DNA from 3 places in the Vibrio sp. R12-SW3-ISO1 genome. Region 1 is predicted to be linked to each of the others. Evidence: predicted binding sites of a transcription regulator. Region 1 holds the regulator's gene; each other region holds the start of a gene.
The links. Region 1 encodes CRP, which controls carbon source genes, mostly activating them, when cyclic AMP is high. Its sites were predicted from a motif close to TGTGANNNNNNTCACA; they were not measured.
Positions count from the first base shown of each region.

Region 1 (5,808 bases):
GGTTGAGGCCACACGCAAGCTGCGCGTCGATCAGCCGTTTGCAGAGCCAGCGCCTTTTATGGGCCCACAAATTTCGAAAGCTGCGGCACACTTTATCCTCAACGCACAGGCGAACTTGCAGAGCCTTGGTGGTGTGAGCTTGGTGGAAGCGAAAGCGGGCGAGGCAGCGTTTGTCACTCCGGGGATTATTGATGTCACGGCCATCGACGCGCTGCCAGATGAAGAGTATTTTGGCCCGCTGCTGCAAGTGGTGCGTTATCAAGGTCTTGAGCGCGCGGTTGAGCTGGCCAATGACACCCGCTTTGGCCTCTCTGCTGGGCTGGTGTCCACCGATGATGATGAGTGGGCCTACTTTGTTGACCACATTCGTGCAGGGATCGTCAATCGCAACCGCCAATTAACTGGGGCGAGTGGCGATGCGCCGTTTGGCGGACCGGGCGCCTCGGGCAACCTTCGCCCAAGTGCTTACTACGCTGCGGACTATTGCGCTTACCCTATGGCATCGATGGAAGGCGAGCACACCTTGCTGCCTGAGGCGTTAAGCCCGGGTGTAGAACTGTAAGAGGCACCTTGGGCTCACTTGGAGCCCAAGGTGTTCGATTCATTGCTAGGTTTGTGATTAAGCCATTCTTTTAAAGAACTAGCTTTACGATTCAGCTTCACGATTAACATGGAGACGTTATGACGCCTGCTCAACTGTTCGATTTACTGTGGCAAGACTATATTTCCCGTCTATGCCCTCAAGCGGCCAAGGTTCATCAGCTTTTAGAAGAAGATGAGCCGCTGATCAATGACCATATTGCGCTGCGCACCTTTAACATCGCGCCGCTCGGTATCGAGACATTGGCTGCGCCATTTATTGCGCTGGGTTACCAAGCGTGTGGTGATTATCTTTTTGAGAGCAAACACTTGGTCGCCAAGCACTACGAGCACGCCGATCCGACGTTGCCAAAAGTGTTCATCAGTGAGCTGAAAGTCGAAGAGTGCTCAGCGCCGCTGCAACGCATTGTCAGCAAGCTGGTGGCACAAGTGGAGGCATCCGCACTGCAAAGCCATGAGTTTTTGTATGCGGGCCGTTTGTGGGATCTCAGCTATGAAGATTTTCAAACCCTCGCCCAAGAGAGTGAGTACGCAGCATGGCTTGCGGCGCACGGCTATGGGGCTAACCATTTCACCGTAAGCGTTAATCAGCTCAAGGCATTTGACGAGGTCGCGGCGGTGAATGAGCACCTGCGCCAAGCGGGTTTTGTCATCAATGAGTCGGGCGGCGAAGTGAAAGGCTCACCAGAGGTACTGCTTGAGCAATCGTCCACCATGGCAGACAAAGTCGAGGTGAGCTTTAGTGACGGTACGCAAGTGACCCCAGGTGGCTTCTACGAATTCGCCAAACGCTATCCGATGAGTAATGGTGAGCTCTACCCAGGGTTTGTCGCGGCTTCAGCGGATAAGATATTTGAGAGTACGGATGGGGGAAGTTCCTAGTGCCTAGTTGCTAGTTCCTAGAGGGGGGCTGGTGAAATGGGTGATGGGTAATAGGTAGTGGTAAATAAAAAGCCACCGCTGGTAGACAGGGTGGCTTTCTTAATCTTTAAAGGTTTTCTCTAGGAACTAGCCACTAGGAACTCGCCTCTAATACCCTATCGCGTGCCGTAGACGACGATGGTTTTACCGTGGGCGGAGATCAGGTTTTGCTCTTCAAGCATCTTCAAGATACGGCCAACGGTCTCGCGTGAACAGCCGACAATCTGACCGATCTCTTGACGAGTGATCTTGATTTGCATGCCGTCTGGGTGCGTCATTGCATCTGGCTGTTTCGCTAGGTTAAGTAGCGTTTGCGCGATGCGGCCTGTCACGTCTAGGAAGGCGAGGTCACCGACTTTCTGGCTCGTCACTTGTAGGCGGCTTGCCATTTGCGCAGATAGACGCATTAGGATGTCAGGGTTGACTTGGATAAGCTGACGGAACTTCTTGAATGAGATCTCTGCAACTTCACAAGGTGATTTAGCGCGAACCCAAGCGGTACGCTCTTGATCTTCTTCAAATAGACCAAGTTCACCGATAAAGTCACCTTGGTTTAGGTAAGAAAGGATCATTTCCTTACCTTCTTCGTCTTTAATCAGTACCGCCACAGAGCCTTTGACGATGTAGTAAAGCGTCTCTGCTTTCTCACCGGCGTGGATCAATGTGCTTTTTGATGGGTACTTATGAATATGACAATGTGACAGGAACCACTCTAATGTTGGATCGGTTTGAGGTTTACCTAGAACCATAATATCTCACTTCCTCTGCAGGGTACGCTTGCCGCTTTCCATTTTTGTCGCGCCAGTAAAAGGCGCGAAGCCTTGAACAAGGCTTTTTAGGATAAGAGCACTTATTCAATGCTGCAAGCCATCTTTGTTTCGGTTACAAATAGTAGCCTTTTTCAAAAGGGATTTCTTGATTTTAATCGTGTCAAGTTGGTGATTGTTTACGCAAAAATGTGCACATGATCACGGTATGACAAGTAAACGGGTCTTAGGACTGATCGCTAGCCAATTTTACCCGTCTCGATAAGCTGCTGTAGGATAGGTCTGACGATGAGCTCCATCGCAAAACTCATCTTACCCCCCGGCACGACAATAGTGTTGTGGCGCGACATGAAAGAGCCATCAATCATAGCGAGCAGATATGGGAAGTCGACCTGTTTGATGCCGCGCAGGCGGATCACCACAAAGCTTTCATCTAAACTTGGGATGCCTTTAGCGTTAAGTGGGTTGGACGTATCGACGGTCGGCACGCGTTGGAAGTTGATGTGGGTACGCGAAAATTGCGGGGTAATGTAGTTGAGGTAGTCATCCATCGAGCGGACAATCGAGTCCATTACCGCTTCGCGTGAGTGACCGCGATCGCGCGTGTCACGGACGAATTTTTGAATCCACTCCAAGTTCACAATCGGCACCATGCCAATCAAAAAGTCGACGTGTTGGGCGACGTTGACCTCACCATCCACCACGCCGCCATGCAGTCCTTCGTAGAACAGCACGTCAGAATTTTCCGGCAAATCTTGCCACGGCGTGAAGGTACCCGGCATTTGATTGTAGGGCACGGCTTCATCGAAGGTGTGCAAGTAGCGACGAATTTGCCCTGTGCCTTCATTGCCATACTGCTTAAAAAACTCAGACAGCGCAGGGAAGTCGTTCGCCTGCGGACCAAAGTAGCTGATGTGGCGTCCTTGCTCGCGCGCTTTGCGGATCTCGACATCCATTTCTGGGCGCGTAAAGCGGTGGAAACTGTCCCCTTCCACCCAAGCCGGTTTCACGCGCATCATGTTAAACATTTTGCGAAACGCTTCAGAGGTCGTGGTTGTGCCCGCACCGGAAGAGCCCGTTACGGCAATAATGGGGTGTTTTGCTGACATGACAAACCTTATGTGTAATACCTGTCCTTGTATGTTCGCACTATATCACCAAAACGAAGGCGAGTGTGCCCCTTGAGCAGTTTGCTACTCGTCAGTATTCTTATTTTCGCAAGTTGCATTTTAACTACGTAGTATAATGAGAAGGGAAGTACTTTATTGATATGTTAATACTCTATATACTGCATATCTTTGTGATTGATGCAGTATGATCGGGCGTGCTTATTTGTAGCTAGTTCACCATTTCATCGAAAACCAAAATTCTAATAAGCTAATAATAATTATAGGTTATGTCAGTGGGATTCAAAGAGAATCAAAGGTTCTAGTTGTGGTAAATGGATGTTTAGGACGTCGGTTCTTTATAAAAGACACGTTTTCAGAGGTAACACTGCAAGTATTTTTCGGTTTAATGTGGGTGTTGTCTCTTTTCTGTCTTCCCTTTGGTGTAAAAGCGTCACCATGGCTAGAGTCCCATGACCCTTTCCTAAGAGCATCACTCAATCAACTCTCAAATATTGGCCTGATGAACTCTCCCGTTAGTACATTTCCTCTACGTTGGCTTAGCATCGGCGATGATCTCGCCAACAATCATATATCAGATGAACAAGCCTTAGTAGCAAATCGACAGTTGCGGCATTCAATGAGTAATGCGCAATATGGACGTGGTAAATTCATGTCGAAAGTGAAGTACCAGACAGGGCCGCTAGTGTCTTTAGGATATGGCGCTAATGATAGTGATAGTTGGGGAATTTACTCTAGCTATGATCATCTAGATGACCGTTTTGCGTACAGACTTAATTTGAACTACGTAAACCAAAGGATATCCCAGCAAGATTTGCTACCCATAGAGTATGATCAAGATATTGACTTTAGCGGTTCGTATATTGCCTTTAATGTTGGTTACTCGTTAGTTGCATTGGGATACCTTGAACGTTGGTGGGGGCCGACATGGCAACATAATTTACAATTAGGCACATATGGGAATTCGACGCCTTCTTTATCAGTGTCATGGGTATCAAACAATCAGGGACTATTAGGCTATTGGCAACTGGATAGTGTCATCTCTGAAACGGATAGTGAGGCGGACTACTTATGGTCTAACCGCTTTTCAATGAAACCGTTTAATTTTGCAGAAGTGTCATTGAACTATCACGAATCCACTGACTTCGATTCCAGCGCCTCGTACCGTTCATTTGGCGTTGATTTCAAAGTTCCTCTTCCAAAAGTTTTTGAGCTCAGTCATGCAATGTTTGCGTCCTTTCAAAAGGTGTCCTTTGGACAGGAGACCCAGTCTTTTGTTGTGGGGTGGGAAGGTCATAGACGTTTGCTTGATATTGATTGGACGTTGGTTTTAGAGAGTCAGCATGTTGACGAAGCTTGCGTTAAAGTACTTCATCCCAAAGAGTATGAGTTAATCAGTGACTTGACCTCATTGAGTTGGGGAAACAGTCAATCTGTCGCTGTTTATGCTCAATTGGCCAATGATCATCGGCTAAGTATCGTTGCTCGAGATTCAGGTTCGAGCAACGGTCAAGAGAGGGTGATGAAAACCGACTACTACATCCCTTATCTGCAAGGGATGTTTAACTTGGGAGTGGGCTATCGAGACGTAGTCTCGGATACCTATTCTAACAATGAGCCTATTTTTTCATTTGGTTATGAGTATCGTTACTAACCTACCATTAGTTTGCAAGGGACCTAAAATTGTATGAAGGTGTTTAACTACCTGGTACTACTAGGCATTACTTTGATTAGTCAAGTTTCATTGGCCAATCAGCCTACACCAGCTCAAATAGAACAATTCAAGAAGCTACCGAAATCTCAGCAGGAGCAACTGGCACGCCAGTATGGGGTTGACTTGTCGCTCCTTGAATCCTCATCACAGGCTCCAGCGTCAGTTAACGTCGTATCTCAGCCAGTGAGAGTACAGCCAAGTGAACCCGAAGCTGAGGTTAAAAAAAATGTGGAAGTGCAAGATCAGTCGCTTCCTCTGTTTGGGTATGACGTATTGAACGGAGTCCCAGGAAGTTTTGTAACGCTCGACAACACTCCCATTCCCACAGATTATGTTTTGGGTGCGGGTGATGAGCTCTTGGTACATGTGTTTGGTAAGGAAGATCAGCAATATTCTCTCGTTGTTGATAGAAGTGGGCATATTACCTTGCCTAAAATCGGCCCTTTTAGTGTTTCAGGCAAATCTTTTAAGCAGGTCGATGAGCAGCTCAGCGCTTTGATTGAAGAACGGATCATCGGTGTCAACGTGACCGTGTCCATGGGAAGCATGAGGTTAATGCAAGTTTACATTACGGGGGAGGCTAATCAGCCTGGTGCTTACAATGTAAATGGTCTCACGACAATGACTCAAGCCATTATCGCGGCAGGAGGTGTGAAACCAACAGGTTCACTACGCTCCA
Region 1 is NZ_JCBDGK010000050.1:123,900-129,707, forward strand. Features, by position in the region: gene astD (succinylglutamate-semialdehyde dehydrogenase) at 1-562, shown strand, start outside; gene AC6R0R_RS16395 (DUF1338 domain-containing protein) at 682-1,482, shown strand; gene crp (cAMP-activated global transcriptional regulator CRP) at 1,638-2,270, opposite strand; gene AC6R0R_RS16405 (phosphoribulokinase) at 2,528-3,397, opposite strand; gene AC6R0R_RS16410 (capsule assembly Wzi family protein) at 3,723-5,069, shown strand; gene AC6R0R_RS16415 (SLBB domain-containing protein) at 5,103-5,808, shown strand, end outside.

Region 2 (5,808 bases), on a different contig from region 1:
CGTGAAGGTCGGTTTTTACGTTTGTACGCCAGTGTGGTGGATACGTCCTTATGGGCAAGGATTGGAATATTGAATGCCAATGGCTTGCAAGCCATCAAGCAGTTCAGGGCTTAAAGTGATATCGAGACTGTCAATATTGGATTTCAACTGTGTCAGGCTGGTGGCACCGATAATATTGGAGGCGACAAATGGTCTTTGATTGACGAAAGCCAATGCCATCTGCGCGGGATCCAGCCCATGTTCACGCGCCAGCGAGACGTACGCCTGTGTGGCGGCGATCCCTTGTGGTGTAAAGTAGCGCACAAAGCGTTCGTACAAGCTGCAACGGGCGCCTGTAGGTTTGGCACCATCAAGGTATTTACCACTCAAACAGCCAAAGGCGAGCGGGGAATAGGCCAGAAGTTGCACGCCTTCGAAATGGCTGATTTCAGAAAGACCGACTTCAAAGCTGCGATTAAGTAAATTGTAGGGGTTTTGAATCGAAACGATCCGTGGCAATTCATGCTTCTCTGCGAGTTTGAGTAGCGACATAACTCCCCAAGGAGTTTCGTTAGAGACGCCGATATAGCGTACTTTTCCTGCACGGACCGATTCCGCCAAGGCTTCTAGGGTTTCGATCAGGGTGACTTCCTGCTGCTGATCCGGATAAGGATAATTAAGCTGACCGAAACAGTTCGTCTGACGCTGAGGCCAGTGGATTTGATACAGGTCGACATAGTCTGTTTGCAAACGCTGCAAGCTATCATCAATGGCTTGGTGAATGTTACGCCAGTCGAGCCTCATGTTGTCACGGATATAAGGCACGCTACGTGGACCGGCGACTTTGGTCGCTAAAATGACTTTCTCACGCTTACCTGATTTTTTGAGCCAGTTGCCAATATAGGTTTCGGTTAACCCCTGGCTTTGCGCTTTGGGCGGTACCGGGTACATTTCGGCGGTATCAATAAAGTTGACGCCACGCTCTAAGGCATAATCTAGCTGACTGAATGCGTCTTGCTCTGTGTTCTGTTCACCAAAGGTCATGGTTCCAAGAGCAATCTGACTGACTTCGAGAGATGAGTGCGGTAACTTGTTGTATTGCATGAACCTTCCTAGTTTCCAGTGGAGATAACTCCAATATAGGGCAAGGTGTGGCTGGTGGATATAGGGTTTATTAACAATTTCGCAAAATTCTGCGTCTTGACTATCTTTAAGAGATCCAGGTTTTTAAGGGATGAAGGTGCGCGATGCAAAAAGTTCAGTTAGATAAATGGATCCACGGCGATCACAAAGAGAGTTATCAGCCGCCCAAGGTGTTCGTTATCGGATGTTCCGATGTATCGCAATACTTGTTAGCGGTGGAATACAAGCATAAGCTCGAACCCATCAGAGAAGGAGAAGAACCCCTTCATTTTGATTCGATAGAGCAGGTGAGAGAGGCGCTGTTGAAACTCGGTGTTGAGCGCGCCTACTTAAGATTGCACAACACCTATGATGAGTGTGGCTCGGGCAGTGGACCTCGTTTTCACGATGTGGCGTTGTCGCTCACGACGCATTGAGCTGGCGCTAAATAAAATGACGAGCGAGTATGTTGGCGGTAAATTGCGTACGCAAGTAAAAGCCGCGAGGTAGCGTCTTGATGCGTTTTCCTGTTGCGCCGTAGGCGTCGGTTGAGACTCGACTGTTGGCGGCTTTCGGTCTGATTTGCAGGACTTCACCGTGCTTAGCGGTAATGTGGCTGACTTGACCAAGTACGATCATCTCCATCAGCTCTTCCCAGTCCGCTTGCAGTTGACGTTCTTCTTCGACACTTGGCGACCACAAAAGCGGGGAGCCAACACGCCGCTCTGCTAGTGGAATTTCGCGCTCCCCCTCAACCGGCACCCACAGTACCCGTGATAACTTGTTTCTTACGTGGCTGTTTTCCCATGTTAAACCATGCACTCCCGTTAAGGGGGCGACACAAACAAAGGTGGTTTCCAGTGGCTTACCGCTATAACTGATGGGAATGGTCTTAAGTTCAATCCCGAGATGCTCAAAGTCTTGCTGTGGTTTGCTGCCTGCGGTTGCGCCTAAATGCCATTCCAGTAATTGACCGACCCAGCCTTTGTCACGCTGTAGATTTGCCGGCACCGTCATCTGGGCTTCCTGGGCGAGCTCTGCAAAAGTGAGCCCTGCGATTTGGCTAGCTCGTTCAAACAGTTCTTGCTCGGAGTGTGGGGCTGGTTTCATCAATACGATTCCTTAAGGTGGTGAGACATTGTATCGAATCCATTCGAGCGATGAAATCTTGCTTGGGATCCCAAGTGGTGAAAGATCCTACTAAATAAACTTATCCACAGAATTTCATCGACATTAAGCAATATTTTTAATATCTGGATCAATTAACAGGGGTTTTAGGGCTGTTTTAGGCTTGATTTCTGCGGTTGTTGTTATTTTACACCTTGTCTGTGTGGATAAAGTGTCCTGTGGTGGATCTTTAACCGATCTGTGTTGTGCGTTAAATATGTCAGATAAAAAGGGATTGGTAATAAGCTGTCTTCTTCTATTGTATTGTTTTTAAATGGTTTTTTTGCGTAACGTTCTTTCTGTTTTATTTTGCTAGGTGAGGCTTGGCGGGAAAATGATCAGTTGAACCGAGATTCTTCACATAGTTATACACAGAAAAGGTGAATAAATGTGGGCCATGTCTCACAACTGTGTGAATAACTGTAGGATTGACCGAAAAATATGCAGAGTAGGTGCGTGACGCCATAAATTGAGTGTGAGTCACAATAGGAAGTTTGCTCCGATTGGGGATATGTGGAAAAATCACTGTAATAAAAGATTTTACTAGAGGGTGGCCAGTGATAGATGGCGATGGTTACCGCTTAAATGTGGGAATTGTAATCTGTAACAACCATGGTCAGGTATTCTGGGCTAAACGATACGGACAACATTCTTGGCAGTTTCCTCAAGGGGGAATTGACGACGGTGAGACTCCCGAGCAAGCAATGTATCGGGAACTGTATGAAGAAGTGGGTTTAACAAAGAGTGATGTCACCATAGTGGCAACGAGTCGTCATTGGTTAAGGTATAAATTACCCAAACGGCTGGTTCGATGGGACTCAAAACCTGTTTGTATCGGGCAAAAACAGAAATGGTTCCTCCTGCGGCTAGATTGCGATGAAGCAAAGATCAATATGCAGCACGGGAGTTCCCCTGAATTTGATGGTTGGCGTTGGGTAAGTTATTGGTATCCGGTGCGACAAGTGGTTTCTTTCAAGCGTGATGTGTATCGCCGCGCAATGAAAGAGTTCGCCTCGATGGCAATGCCGTTCAAAGAACGCAGGACGAAAGGCAAACGTAAACACAAAAGAGGATAGACATGCTGTCTCAACTAAGGGAAATAGTTGAACAAGTTTCTAAGGTCGATGATGTGCATCAGGCCTTAGATGTATTGGTTAAGCAAACGTGCAACGCGATGAGTACGGAGTGTTGTACTGTCTATCTTGCAAATGAAGAAATGCAGCGCCTTGAGCTGATGGCGACTCAAGGTCTGCGCTTTAAAGGGGATAAAATTCATATCCGCTTTGAAGAGGGCTTGGTAGGTTTGGTCAAGCGCAGTGCTGAGCCGCTCAACCTCGCTGAAGCCTCCAAACACCCGGATTTCAAATACTTCTCCGAGCTGGGTGAAGAGATTTATCACAGCTTCCTTGGCACACCGATTATCCACCGTAAGCAAGTGTTGGGTGTTTTGGTGGTGCAGCAAAAGACGCCGCGTCAGTTTGACGAAATGGAGGAGTCCTTCCTTGTTACCCTAGCGGCGCAGCTTGCGGTGATTATTGCCCATGCTCAAACCCAAGGTCATTGGCGATTAGAGAAAAAGCAGCAAGCGATTCGAGGGCTGCCTGCCTCAAGTGGTGTGGCCATTGGTGAGTTCTGGTGGGACGATACTCAGCCAGAGTTATCTGAGGTCTACCCAGCCTCAACACTGGATATCGAACGAGAGCAAGAGTGGCTCTTACTGGCGATTGAAGAAGCGCTCGGCGATTTTCGTCGTATGCGTAAAAAGCTCGACAGTGAAATCAACAAAGACGCTTTAGCCATTTTTGACCTCTTTACTCATTTGCTTAACGATCCCATGTTGCGCAAAGATCTCAAGTCGCAAATCCAAAAAGGCGATAGAGCTGACTGGGCGCTGAGACAAGTGGTCGAGTCCTACTCGAACCGTTTTGCCCGTATGTCGGATCTCTATCTACGAGAAAGAGCGCAAGACATTCGCGAGCTAGGTCAACGCTTACTGTTTTTCTTGCACAATACCAACAAAGAGCAGCAATTGATTGAGCGCCCAATCATCCTCGTGGTGCGTGAACTGACCGCTTCTTTGCTCGCCTCTATCCCTAAAGATAAGTTACTGGCGGTGATTGCCTTAGAGGGCGCGGCGAACTCGCACGCCGCGATTTTGTCGCGTGCGCTCGGTATTCCGGCCGTGATGGGCGTAAACCTCAATCTCAAAGCGATCAATGGTAAGCAGGGGATTGTCGACGGTTACAGCGGTAAGATTCTGATTTCACCGAGTAAACAGTTACTGAGAGAGTATCGCGCGCTGGTCAACGAAGAGGCGGAGCTGTCTAACTTGGTCAATCAGACCATTCAAGCTCCGGCTTGCACTCAGGATGGTGAACGAGTGGAAGTGATGCTCAATGCTGGTCTGAGCGCAGACACCAACATTGCCATCAATCAGGGCGTTGATGGGGTTGGCCTCTATCGAACCGAAATTTCTTTTTTGCTTCAGCACCGTTTTCCTTCGGAAGAAGAGCAAACCCAGCAGTATCAAGCGGTACTCAATAGTTATCCAGACAAACGAGTGGTGATGCGCACGCTTGATATCGGCGGGGATAAAGCCTTACCCTATCTGCCGATTGAAGAGGACAATCCATTTCTTGGTTGGCGCGGTATCCGTTTTACCTTAGATCATCCCGATATTTTCTTGATGCAGATACGCGCGATGCTACGCGCGAGCACGACGCATCACAACTTAAGTATTTTGCTGCCTATGGTATCAGGGGCGCAGGAGTTGGATGATGCCATCACGCTGATTGAGCGGGCTTATCAAGAAGTCAAACTGCTCGATGAGCGACTGAGCATGCCGCAAATTGGCGTCATGATTGAAGTGCCTTCGATGATTTATCTGCTTCCGATGATTGCCGAGAAAGTCGATTTTGTCTCTATCGGGACGAACGACTTAACCCAATACCTGTTGGCGGTGGATCGCAATAATTCACGCGTGGCCGATGTCTATGAATCTATGCATCCATCGGTGGTGATGGCACTGGATCACATTCGCCGTACCTGCGATGAGTTAGGCATTCCGGTGTGCATCTGTGGTGAATTGGCGGGCGATCCGATCGGGGCGATGTTGATGGTGGGCTTGGGGTATCGAAGCCTGAGTATGAATACCTCGAATGTCGCTAAGATCAAATATCTCCTCAGACATACTCAGGTCGATGAACTGCAACATTTGGCGCAAAATGCGCTGTCACAAGCTTATGGAAAAGACATCTATGCTATGATGCAGGCCTTTTTTGAGCAGAAAGGTTTTGCCGGCTTTATTCGCGCAGGTAAACGATAGGATAGGCAGTGTTTGTAGTATTTCTTGGCTTATTGCTGGTACTCGGTGCCTTTGTCGGCATGATGGCGGGCTTACTTGGCATTGGCGGCGGTTTGATTGTCGTCCCCTCGTTGCTTTTCTTACTTCCATTGGCGGGGATTGATCCTGATATCGCCATGCACATGGCCCTCGCGACCTCGCTTGCATCGATTATCATCACTTCCGGCTCATCGGCC
Region 2 is NZ_JCBDGK010000039.1:35,146-40,953, reverse strand. Features, by position in the region: gene AC6R0R_RS10440 (NADP(H)-dependent aldo-keto reductase) at 49-1,083, opposite strand; gene AC6R0R_RS10435 (DUF6482 family protein) at 1,227-1,538, shown strand; gene mutH (DNA mismatch repair endonuclease MutH) at 1,546-2,211, opposite strand; gene rppH (RNA pyrophosphohydrolase) at 2,826-3,344, shown strand; gene ptsP (phosphoenolpyruvate--protein phosphotransferase) at 3,347-5,593, shown strand; gene AC6R0R_RS10415 (sulfite exporter TauE/SafE family protein) at 5,602-5,808, shown strand, end outside.
Region 2: the regulator CRP is predicted to act here: its motif matches at 2,658-2,673, upstream of rppH (RNA pyrophosphohydrolase).

Region 3 (5,808 bases), on a different contig from region 1:
GCCCAGTCTCTGACACTCAATGGCGACTTCCTTACCCAGTTCACCTGAGCCGAGGAGAAGAACACGCGTTGCATTTTGACGAGTCGCTGTACCAAACATAATCAACCTTTTAGAGATGTAGAATTTGGCGCTGATCATACGAGGATAGATCTCAAAAGGCAAACGTTTGCGTCTATCTCAATTTTGTGACTTATATTAGGACTCTTGCATGTATTTGTTGGGCGTGTAGCATAAATCAGAGTTATAATCTTAAAGTGACTTGTTGTAGAGTAATCATCAAATAAGAATGCAATACGATCCTAATAATTCCATCAAAATTCCAATCGACACTCTAACCGTCGGTATGTTTGTCACCGCACTGGAAGACAACAAAAAGGTGAACCTAGCAAATGCTGGGCGCGTCCCGTCAGAGCAAGCCGTCAATCAACTGATCAAAAATGGTATCCAATTCGCTTGGGTTGACGAAAGTTTGTCTGCTAAAGGTTGCACTTTTAAACCCGTGCAAGAGCCAATCGATGACTCGCACAACATTGCGCCACCTGCGGCGGTAGAATCGGTGAAGACCGAGGCAGTTAAGCGTAAAGCCAAAAGCCGTTTTTCCATGCAGAAGAAAGCGAGCAATATTATTCGTGAAGCCAAAGGGCTTGCTCATCGCGTATTGACCCAAACTTTTGATGGTAAAACGGTCCATGTCGATGAGTTTGATGATTGGGCGGAAGATTTGATTGAATCGGCGCTGGTGGACTCCGATGCGCTGCAATGTGTTTCAGCGCTGCGCAACAAGGACGAGTATCTATTGGAGCATTCGGTCAATGTGGCCACCTTATTGGTGACCTTTGGTAAACATCTGCAATTGCCAAGAGAGATGCTCAAAGAGATGGCGATCGGCGGCATTATTCATGATGTGGGCAAAGTGAAGGTGGATGATAAGGTGCTGCACAAACCGGCACGCTTAACACCGGAAGAATTTGAGCACATGAAGCTTCATCAAGTGTTTGCGAAAGATATGATCATGTCCGTGACTGGGCTCAGTGATGTGAGCCGTGATGTCTGTCTGATGCATCACGAAAAACTGGACGGCAACGGCTACCCGAATGGCCTTAAAGGGGATGAAATTCCACTGCACGGTCGCATGAGTTGCATTGTGGATATCTACGATGCCCTCACCGCGGATCGCGTCTACAAGCGCGGAATGAGCTCGGCAGAGGCGTTTAAAATTCTATTGAGCCTCACGCCCAATCACCTCGATCGTGACTTGGTGTATAAGTTCATCAACTGTATCGGTATGTACCCAGTGGGGGCGTTAGTCGAACTCAGTGATGGGCGAGTGGGCATTGTCTGGACATCCAATGAATCTGAGCCGCTGAAACCGGAAGTGAAGTGTTTTTACTCGCGTAAGAACAAGCATTATGTCGATGTGGCTTTTGTCGATCTCAAGCGCAGCAGCGTCAAGATTGCCAAAGCGATTGCGCCAAGTCAGCTAGAAGTGGATGCGACGCCGTTCTTTGACGTTTGATGCCTCGATAGTGAGCCGCTACTTTTCGTTGTAGGCAGAATAGGTCTTCGCGGCAACACTGCCACCGTAAACAGAAAAAGCGCCTTTTACTCACGTTATGTGGATAAAAGGCGCTTTTTTATCGAGCACAATTTGTCGGCGTTAAAGCTTAGATCGCAAGATAGGTCAGTGGAATATCTGGTCCTAATACTTCAAGGGTCGCTTGCGTGTCGGCCAGGTGGCTGATTCCTCCCTCAGCCATTTCTGCCAAGGCACCAGATTCAATGTCACTGAAGGATTTTCCGGCCATCAACAGTTGAATTAACGCGACTTGCAGTGGTGGCAAGCTTGGGTTGAACGCGGCGTTTTCAGCGTACGCACCGAGATAGGTCGACCCATCGGTGGTTTTGAGTGCGACACCGCTCAGGTTGTGAGTGTAAGGTGAGTGGCTCATATTCAGTGCTTTCAGTGCTGCTTGTACCAACTCGTCACCCTCTTCACTGTGATAGCCGTGATTGACCTCAGACATCAAACCCGACTCAATACCGAGATCGCTAGGACCAAAGGCTTCTGGCAGATAATCGTGCAGAGTCTTGCCTTCACGTTCAGGCAATTGAACCGTGAGCTCTTTTGCCGTCGACAGTTCATTCATAAACTGACGACAGTGGCCGCAAGGGCTGTAGTTGATGGTGATGTCAGAAATGCCTTGCTCGCCTTTCATCCACGCGTGGCTGATGGCACACTGCTCGGCGTGTACCGTTTGACCGAGTTGCACACCGGCAATCTCAACGTTGGCACCGAAATATAAGCGACCCGTTAAGCCGCGCACAATCGCGCCCACGTAGAATTTAGACAGGGGGGCGTAGGAAAACGCCGCCGCGACAGGCAAGAGCATCACTCGCGTATCGGCATCGCTTTTACCGCTGATGTTTTTTAACTGCTCAAATTGGTCGGCTGACAGGGTGGCATCAAATGACTCGCTCAGCACGATGGGTTTGAGGTAATCGGCAACGTCGCTAGGGAGCTGTGTCAGGGCTTGTTCTATGCGGCTGGTCATAGTGAATCCTTTGTTGTTATTTCAGAGTCAAGCTCGATGCTAGGGAAAACATAGCTAGGTTGTTGACATCTTGTGATACTGGACAATCATTCTATGCGACGCACCAAACAATACAGTGATAAAAATCACACTTACGTTTGTAACGAGTGCAAATTTACTGATAGATGAGTGATGTCACACAATTTTGGCGCACTGCCTAGCCGCAGCTAGTGCGATAACCAGAGCGCCACAGCGAAAAATGACGGTGCCAATATGGAGGTGATCACGCCACATACCACCAGAGCCAGAGAGCTAAACGCAGCATCTTGCGCGTTTTTCTCCGCACAGGTCGCGGTGCCAAGGGCATGTGAGACGGTGCCCATGGTCAGACCCTTTGCAATTGGGTGGGTGATGTTTAACAGCCCGTAGATAGGGTAGGCGAAAATTGCCCCAAACAAGCCGACCAACAGCACTAAGATCGCTGCAATCGCGGGTTCGCCGCCCAAATGGCTAGAGACTTCCATCGCAATCGGCGTGGTTACCGATTTGCCGAGCAAACTGGCGATCAAGGTTAAGTCGGTGTCTAGGCTAACGGCAATCAGACTGGCCGTCGCCATTGACAGGACGCTACCCACGCCGCATGCCAACATAATGATGCGCCAATTGGCCCGAATTTGAGGGAGCTGCTCATACAGTGGGTAGGCCAAGGCGACAACCGCAGGCTGCAGCAGGAGATTGATCCAGTGATTGCTTTCGTAATAGGTTTCAAAAGGAACGTTTAGCCAAGTCAGAAGCGGGATAAGAACCGCTAGGCTGACCAGAAGCGGGTTCATTAACGGTGAGTTGACTCTACTGCACACCCAACGCGCACTCAAAAACACCACCACAGTCACGAGTAGCCACATCATTGATCGCCTCGCTTAAGCAGGCGATCGAGCATCCAGCCCAGAGAGACGAGGACAATCGCCGTGCCACCTATCGCACTTGCCAGAATTGGCCACGCATTGTGGTAGAGCAGATCGAAGTGCTCCATCAGGCCGACACTGATGGGCACAAACAGCAGTACCATATAGCGAATAAACAGCGTCGCACCGGGTTTGACCCACTTTGAGGGCACCAAGCCGCTTGCCATTAAGGAGAACAAAATAAGCATGCCGATGATGCTGCCGGGAATCGAGGTCTCCAGCCATTGCTGAATATTAAGACCGGCGATCAGGCAGAGAAAAATCAAGCCAAATGAGATGAAGTAGTGCAATAAAGTACGAGGCATAAGAGCGGTGTTGCCTTAAGAGACCAACTGTTGAACGTATTGATAGACCGATTTTAAGATAGCGACTTTCTTTTCGTCACTTTCATGTTCATGAGCTAAGTTTTCCAGATTGATCATGTAATCTTCAATGTGACTTTCGAAGTACTCGCGGCAATGCGCCGCCCACTGCTGCTGCTCTTTTTCATCCAATGTCCATGGGTAGTGGCGTGCGCGGTAGCGAAATAGCAGCGGGGCGATGCGTGGATCACTGAATTCAATGTCTAGACCTGCGAGTTGCTGCGGATCCGTTTGACGAATGATCTCCATGGCTGCTTTGTCGGCAGGAGAAAAGAAACCGTCATACAACTGAGTATCCACATCGGATGAAGTAGCGTACTCTCTTTCAATACTGTACAAGCCAATCAACTTTTCGCGGATTTCTGGGTGTTGGCGAAGCGTGGCGAGGTTTTGTAAGCACTGCTCGCGGTCGATGCCAATATGAGCGGCATTGTCCGCCGTGAGGGTTTTCGCAGGGGCGAGAATTGGGCACTTATTGAGATGCACCAGTTTGACTGGTACTGGCAGTTCATCGGGCCCTAGGTCGTCTCGCTTAGTGTACAAACGCGTGTTGAGTGCGTCGACATCAAGATCCAACAGTGGCTGAGGATCTTTGGCTAAGTCCACCATGATAACCGCGTTTTGGTTGGTCGGGTGCCACGCCACTGGAACCATCCAACTGGTGTATTGGCACTCTCGGCCTAACATGCCGGAGACGTGCATCAAGGGGGTCATATTGACAATATCGATCAGCTCATTGAGTTTGCGTTTGTGGCGCATCGACAAAAAGTAATCAAACAATTTGGGCTGTGCGGCTTTGATTTTTTTTGCCATCTCAATGGTGGCAATCACATCCGCCATCGCGTCGTGCGCGTTGGCGTGTTCAATGCCATTGGCGACCGACAAATGTTCCAACTTAAAGCTAATAAAGCCTTCTTCGTTTTCTGGCCACTCGATGCCTTCAGGTCGCAACGCATGACAAGCGCGTAGCACATCCAAAAGATCCCAGCGAGAGTTGCCGTTTTGCCAGCTCCACGCATAGGGATCAATAAAGTTGCGGTAACAGGTATAGCGCGTCACTTCATCATCAAAACGAATGCTGTTGTAGCCCAAGCTAATGGTATTGGGCGTCGCCAATTGCGCGTGAATCTGAGCGATAAATTCAGGTTCTGGCAGCCCTTTACTGACCGCCGTTTGCGGCGTGATACCCGTGATGAGCGCCGCTTCTGGCGCGGGTAAGTAATCGGCAGGTGGCTGACAGTAAATAACCAGCGGCTCACCGATGATGTTGAAATCCATATTGGTGCGTACGCCTGCAAACTGGCTCGGCCGGTCTTTGGCAGGGCTGGTTCCCCAAGTCTCATAATCAAAGAAGAAAAACGTCGGTTGATTATCAGATTGCATGGGTTCTCCAGAAATTGCGTGCGATTGACGTGAAGTATCCGTCAAGAAAGGGCGCGCAAGCAAGGGAAATGGCGAAAAACTTTCAAGCTAGGGCAATGGGTGACAATTTTCTGCGCGTCAGGACAAATCAAGGACAATAAGGACTCGACGGCCAACGTAGAGGCACTACGAGTCATCGACTGCTAACGATAGCGCTCAATCAGCGCCAACATATCTGGGCTTTCGAGGACACGGATTCTGCTCTGGCCTTTTTCTTTTGCAAACAGCGCGTACTGCATGGCTCGCGCGACGTCACTGGCATGAATGGGAATCAGCTTGCGCAATGGACCTATCATGAGTGGACGCGCCACTTTTAGCACCGCTTGCAAAACCAGTTCATCATTTCTTGGGGTGTCTCTTAGCCCCACTAATGGACCTGGGCGAACGAATACCACTTGCTCAAACCCCATACGCTCAATGGTCAGTTCCATTTTTCCTTTACAGCGTAGGTAATGAGACAGTGAGCGCGATGACGCGCCATAACTCGAGACAACCGCAAGACGCGTCACGCCAAGCAGTTTCATTTCG
Region 3 is NZ_JCBDGK010000046.1:47,255-53,062, reverse strand. Features, by position in the region: gene purT (formate-dependent phosphoribosylglycinamide formyltransferase) at 1-99, opposite strand, end outside; gene AC6R0R_RS14230 (cyclic di-GMP phosphodiesterase) at 287-1,516, shown strand; gene cdd (cytidine deaminase) at 1,665-2,552, opposite strand; gene AC6R0R_RS14220 (CidB/LrgB family autolysis modulator) at 2,759-3,436, opposite strand; gene AC6R0R_RS14215 (CidA/LrgA family protein) at 3,436-3,801, opposite strand; gene sbcB (exodeoxyribonuclease I) at 3,817-5,241, opposite strand; gene AC6R0R_RS14205 (Rossmann-fold NAD(P)-binding domain-containing protein) at 5,424-5,808, opposite strand, start outside.
Region 3: the regulator CRP is predicted to act here: its motif matches at 2,667-2,682, upstream of cdd (cytidine deaminase).